Regions from separate parts of the Pseudoalteromonas sp. SG43-1 genome, predicted to be linked through region 2. Evidence: predicted binding sites of a transcription regulator. Region 2 holds the regulator's gene; the other holds the start of a gene.

Region 1 (3,425 bases), on a different contig from region 2:
AAAGTGCCAGCAGAAGAGTTTGCTTCGCAAAACCCAGAGCGCTTTGATGTAATAACCTGTATGGAAATGCTTGAGCACGTTCCCGACCCAGCATCTATCATTCATGCCGTAGCTGCACTTGCCAAACCAGGCGCAGACGTGTTTTTTTCAACCCTAAACAAAACACCTAAAGCATATTTATACGCTATTGTTGGTGCTGAAAAGCTTTTAAAAATGGTGCCTGAAGGTACACACGACCATAAAAAGTTTATAAAACCTGCACAGCTTATTACATGGGCAGAGCAAGCGGGTTTAAAAGTTCGTGCAAGTACAGGCCTTTCTTATAACCCACTATCAAAGCAATATACGCTCAATAGTGACGTTAGCGTAAATTACATACTGTACTTTGAGAAGTTAGCTTAATGGCTAACTCTCAAGCCCCCCTCCCCCTTATTGAGTACGATGCATTTTTATTTGATTTAGACGGCACTCTACTCGACACCGCTGATGATTTAGGTGCGGCTTTAAATGCAGTTCTCATTAATAATAAAATTGAGCCTGTTAGTAGTGATGTATACCGTCCTGCGGCATCTAACGGCGCAGGCGCATTATTAGAGGCTGGTTTTAAAGAGTTATGGGACACACAACCTCAAAGCGAGCTTATTAAGCAATTAGTTGACGAATACGCTGCAAACATAGCAAATCACACACATTGCTTCAGCGGTGTTGAATCGTTGCTTATTGCCCTTGATCAGAAAAAGATCAAATGGGGGATCATGACTAACAAACCAGGGTTTTTAACTGATCCTTTAGTGGCAGCAATTCCCGCATTGAAAAATGCTAGTGTAGTAATAAGTGGCGACACCTTAGCTGAAGCTAAGCCATCCCCTTTACCGCTGCTACACTGTGCACAGCTTATGGGAGTGCAACCAAAACGCTGTTTGTACATTGGTGATGCACAGCGAGACATACAAGCAGGCAAAGCCGCAGGTATGCGCACAGCAACGGCACTTTGGGGTTACATACCAAGTATTGATGAAGCCAACAGCTGGAATGCTGATTTTAACTGGCAAAGCCCAATTGATGGTTTTAACCATATATAGTGCCATGTTAATTAATAAACACTATATATTGTGATTGTGTTAGTTTTTACGCAAAGCTTGCTGATAAAAAAAGCAGTCAAAATTTATTTTTAAAATGCGTAAATTTAGCAGATCATTAGTTGATTTTTGCATATTTCAACTTAAATGATTGTTCGAAGGTGAGTATCTACTAACACAAATACGTTATCCCGAAGTTATCCACAAATAGGGGCAATTATGTCCCTTGCAAAACAACTCAGACCACACTATCTTGTGATCTCTAAATTGAACAACACCAGATATTGTGGCCAAATGTTATTCAATTAAATTCGCAAATATGGCGAAACTTATAATAAATGAGTATATACCTTGCCTCGGCGAGGTATAAAGCATTGGTCAAAATACATAATTCCCAAGGAATACAGGCAAATGAACCAACAGTTATCTGTAAGCAAACGTGACGGGCGTAAAGAGCCTCTTGATCTGGATAAGATCCATCGCGTTATTGAGTGGGCCGCCGAAGGTTTAAACAACGTTTCGGTTTCGCAAGTTGAATTAAAGTCGCACATTCAGTTTTACGACGGTATTCGTACTAAAGACATTCACGAAACCATCATTAAAGCAGCAGCGGATCAGATTTCAAAAGAATCGCCTGATTACCAATACTTAGCTGCACGTTTAGCTGTATTCCATTTACGTAAAAAAGCATACGGTCAATTTGAGCCACCACGTTTATTTGACCACGTAACAAAAATGGTTGGCGATAAACGCTACGATGCTCATTTACTAGTAGATTACACAGAGCAAGAGTTAGATGAGCTTGATGCATACCTTGATCATTCTCGCGATCTTAACTTTAGCTACGCTGCTGTAAAGCAACTTGAAGGTAAGTATCTCGTTCAAAACCGTGTATCGGGTGAAATATACGAAAGTGCACAGTTTTTATATATTTTAGTTGCAGCAAGCTTATTTTCAGATTACCCACGTGAAACACGTACTGATTACATTAAACGTTTTTACGACGCGGTATCATTATTTAAAATATCTCTACCAACGCCAATTATGTCGGGTGTACGTACGCCTACTCGCCAGTTTAGCTCATGTGTATTGATTGAATGTGGCGACAGCCTTGATTCAATCAATGCAACGTCGTCAGCTATTGTTAAATACGTTTCACAACGTGCGGGAATTGGTATTAACGCAGGTAGAATACGTGCGCTAGGTAGCCATATTCGTAACGGCGAAGCGTATCACACAGGTTGTATCCCTTTTTATAAGCACTTTCAAACAGCGGTTAAAAGTTGTTCACAAGGTGGTGTACGTGGCGGCGCAGCAACATTATTCTACCCGCTTTGGCATTTAGAAGTAGAGAACCTACTTGTACTTAAAAATAACCGTGGTGTAGACGACAACCGCGTTCGCCACCTAGATTACGGCGTACAGTTTAATAAATTAATGTACTCTCGTTTAATTAAAGACGACTACATTACGTTATTTAGCCCATCAGATGTGCCTGGCCTTTATGATGCATTTTTTGAAGACCAAGCTGAGTTTGACGCACTTTACGTTAAATACGAACAAGACGAGTCTATTCGTAAAAAACGCATTAAAGCCATTGAGCTTTTCTCAATGTTTGCGCAAGAGCGTGCAAGTACTGGTCGTATTTATTTACAAAATGTGGATCACTGTAATACACACAGCCCATTTATTTCTAAAGTTGCGCCAATTCGCCAATCTAACTTATGTTTAGAAATTGCATTGCCAACTAAGCCACTTAATAACGTGAATGACGAAGAAGGCGAAATTGCCCTTTGTACACTTTCTGCGTTTAACCTAGGTGCAATAGAGTCACTTGATGAGCTTGAAGAGCTAGCTGAACTTGCAGTACGCGCACTTGATAACTTACTTGATTTCCAAGACTACCCTGTACCGGCTGCCAAAAATGCAACTATGGGTCGTCGTACACTAGGAATAGGCGTAATTAACTACGCATACTACCTAGCTAAAAACGGTAAACGTTATTCAGATGGTAGCGCAAATGCATTAACACATAAAACCTTTGAAGCTATTCAATATTACTTAATGAAAGCATCAAACGAGCTTGCTAAAGAGCGTGGCGCATGTCCTAAGTTTAACGAAACAACGTATTCACAAGGTATTATGCCAACAGATACGTACAAACGTGATTTAGATAAAATTTGTGATGAGCCACTTCATCTTGATTGGGATACACTACGTGCAAGTATTAAAGAGCACGGTATGCGTAACTCAACACTAAGTGCATTAATGCCATCAGAAACATCGTCGCAAATCTCTAACGCAACTAACGGTATTGAGCCACCACGTGGACATATTAGCGTTAAA
Region 2 (3,425 bases):
ATGTTGTTGAGCAATTAGCAATTGACCGTGCTAACGAGTTATTTGGTTCTGACTACGCAAACGTACAACCACATGCTGGTTCGCAAGCTAATGCTGCTGTTTTTCTAGCGCTATTAGAAGCAGGCGACACTGTACTTGGTATGAGCTTAGCTCATGGTGGTCACTTAACTCACGGATCACACGTAAGCTTCTCTGGTAAGCTTTACAATGCAATTCAATACGGACTAGATGAAACAACGGGCGAAATTGATTACGCACAGGTTGAAGCACTAGCACTTGAGCATAAACCAAAAATGATTATTGGTGGTTTCTCAGCGTACTCAGGTATTGTTGATTGGGCTAAATTCCGTGAAATTGCTGACAAAGTAGGTGCTTACCTGTTTGTTGATATGGCTCACGTTGCAGGTTTAATTGCGGCAGGCGTTTACCCAAGCCCAGTTCCTCATGCACATGTTGTAACTACAACTACGCATAAAACACTTGCTGGTCCTCGTGGTGGTTTAATTATCTCTGCATGTGGCGATGAAGCAATCTATAAAAAGCTTAACAGCGCAGTTTTCCCTGGTGGCCAAGGTGGTCCTTTATGTCATGTTATTGCAGCAAAAGCAGTGGCATTTAAAGAAGCGCTTCAACCAGAATTTAAAGTATACCAAACACAAGTTGTTAAAAACGCAAAAGCAATGGTTGCTGTAATGCAAGAGCGCGGCTACAAAATCGTATCTGACAAAACTGAAAACCACTTATTCCTACTCGATTTAATCGATAAAGATATTACTGGTAAAGATGCAGATGCAGCCCTTGGTAACGCTAACATCACAGTTAATAAAAACTCAGTGCCAAACGATCCACGTTCTCCGTTTGTAACATCTGGTTTGCGTATTGGTTCTCCTGCAATCACTCGTCGTGGTTTCAAAGAAGAAGAATCAAAAGAGCTTGCTGGCTGGATTTGTGACGTACTAGATAACATCACTGATGAATCTGTACAGGCGCAAGTTAAAGAAAAAGTAAAAGCAATTTGTGCAAAATTACCTGTTTACGCTTAATTGCATAAGCAGCAGTAATTTAGATCACATAGGCTAGGGGCCTGTTTATCTTTCGAGGTTTAATTTGCAGTAGTATGTTTGGTTTTTAGGCAAGGCAGAGTCTATGTAGTGTGGTTACTCCACACAAATAGGCGATAACGCAGCATAAATGCCAAACATGCACTGCCCTCGGGTTCGTCCTAGGGGCGATTTACTCTTTGTTGCCTACATGGATGTAGGTAAGGGGCGTGAGCAGGACGCGGAAGCTTTGCTCGGTTTTTACTTAGCCCACTAGGTTACAAACCTCGCGCCGCGATTAAATCACCCATAGATAGAACAAATTTAATCCTGAAAGGTCAACAGGCCCTATTTTTTTGCTAAGATAAAAGACCGCTATTTAGCGGTCTTTTTTGTTTTAAAACGGAAGTACCGAGCTATGCATTGTCCATTTTGTACCGCAAAAGATACTAAAGTTATTGACTCACGCCTTGTTGGTGGAGGCCATCAAGTTCGCAGGCGCCGTGAGTGCAACGACTGCCATGAGCGCTTTACTACATTTGAAGGCGCTGAACTGGTTATGCCTCGTGTTATTAAACAAGACGGCAGCCGCGAACCATTTAACGAAGATAAATTATTAAATGGCTTAAATCGCGCACTCGAAAAACGCCCAGTGAGCACAGAGCAAGTAGACGAAGTAGTGAATATAATAAAATCGCAGTTGCGTGCTACAGGCGAGCGAGAAATTTCAAGCCATTTGGTTGGTGAATGCATTATGGAAGCCCTCAAAAAGCTCGATAAAGTAGCGTATGTAAGATTTGCCTCTGTTTATCGCTCGTTTGAAGATATACGCGAATTTGGCGAAGAAATTGCCCGCTTAGGGGAGTAACAATGCAAAGCCAAGTTCCTTTTACTGAACATGATGAAATGTATATGGCACGCGCCATAGAACTTGCCAAAAAAGGCCGGTTTACTACCACACCTAACCCTAATGTTGGCTGTGTTTTAGTTAAAAATAATCAAATAATTGGTGAGGGTTTTCATCAATTAGCAGGTCAAGGTCATGCAGAAGTAAATGCACTGGCTGTCGCTGGAAAAAATGCACAAGGTGCAACGGCTTATGTAACGCTTGAACCGTGTAGTCATTATGGCCGTACGCCACCGTGCGCCGAAGGCTTAAAAGCTGCCGGTGTGGTAAAAGTAATTGCTGCTATGGTTGATACAAATCCACAAGTTGCTGGCAAAGGCCTTAAAATACTGAGCGACGCGGGTATTGACGTTGCTTACGGGTTACTCGAATCACAAGCTCGCGCACTTAACGTTGGCTTTTTTAAGCGTATGGAACAAGGCTTACCTTATGTGATTTGCAAAATGGCAGCGAGTATTGATGGTAAAACGGCGCTTAAAAATGGGCAAAGTAAGTGGATCACAAGTCCTGCTGCTCGACAAGACGTACAATTATACCGAGCGAAAAGCTGCGCTATTTTAACCGGTGCCGATACAGTGCTAGTAGACGATGCTAAACTTAATGTGCGACTAAGTGAGCTGCCTTGCACACTGCCTACTGATTTGCCGCTTCGCCAGCCCGTGCGTGTTATAATTGACTCTCAAAACCGTTTAACACCTGACCTTGCTTTATTTGAAATCCAAAGTGATGTAATAATATTTACGACTAAGGTTGATAAATCATTGCAATGGCGGCATTTTGTAAAGCATATTGAAGTCAGTGAAAGTAACGGTAAAGTTGATTTACAAGCCGTTTTAGAAAAACTTGGGCAACTGCAGTTTAATAATGTTTGGCTTGAAGCTGGCGCAACACTTGCTGGTAAAATGACAGAGCTTAATTTAGTTGACGAGTTTGTTTTTTATTTAGCGCCTAAACTAATGGGCCATGATGCAAAAAGTTTAGTTAATTTTCCTGAATTGACGAGTATGCAAAACACCGTTGATTTAACATTTAATGAATGTGCGCGCATTGGTGACGATTTACGTATCACCGCGTCAAAACTCATTAAAATCACTTAATAAAAAGAGTAGTGCTATGTTTACTGGGATAATAGAAGCCACAGGCAAAATTGCTTTATTACAAAAAAAACAAGGCGACTTAGCCATTCGTATCCAAAGTACTGATCTTGATATGACAGACGTAAAGTTAGGTGACAGCATTGCAACTAATGGTGTTTGCTTAACTGTAGTTGATAAACATATTGATGGTTTTAGTGCGGATTTATCTAATGAGACGATTAGTTTGACCGGTTTTGCTCACTATGCTTTAGGACAAACGGTGAATCTTGAAAAAGCCATGCAACCTGTTTCTCGTTTAGGCGGTCATTTAGTGTCTGGCCATGTTGATGGTATCGCAACAATTACAAGTATTACAGCAAACGCCAGAGCAACAGAATATTG

What was found. The regulator NrdR, encoded in region 2, represses ribonucleotide reductase genes. The targets are predictions, from matches to a motif close to AAACACNANATNTNGTGTTT.
Region 1: nrdA (class 1a ribonucleoside-diphosphate reductase subunit alpha) is a predicted target of NrdR. The motif match lies at 1,352-1,371, and genes of this name have one in related genera.

The regions. Positions count from the first base shown of each region.
Region 1 is NZ_JACJFD010000002.1:308,982-312,406, forward strand. Features, by position in the region: gene ubiG (bifunctional 2-polyprenyl-6-hydroxyphenol methylase/3-demethylubiquinol 3-O-methyltransferase UbiG) at 1-402, shown strand, start outside; gene H5159_RS03520 (HAD family hydrolase) at 402-1,082, shown strand; gene nrdA (class 1a ribonucleoside-diphosphate reductase subunit alpha) at 1,491-3,425, shown strand, end outside.
Region 2 is NZ_JACJFD010000034.1:20,179-23,603, reverse strand. Features, by position in the region: gene glyA (serine hydroxymethyltransferase) at 1-1,043, shown strand, start outside; gene nrdR (transcriptional regulator NrdR) at 1,459-1,908, shown strand; gene ribD (bifunctional diaminohydroxyphosphoribosylaminopyrimidine deaminase/5-amino-6-(5-phosphoribosylamino)uracil reductase RibD) at 1,911-3,044, shown strand; gene H5159_RS18655 (riboflavin synthase) at 3,061-3,425, shown strand, end outside.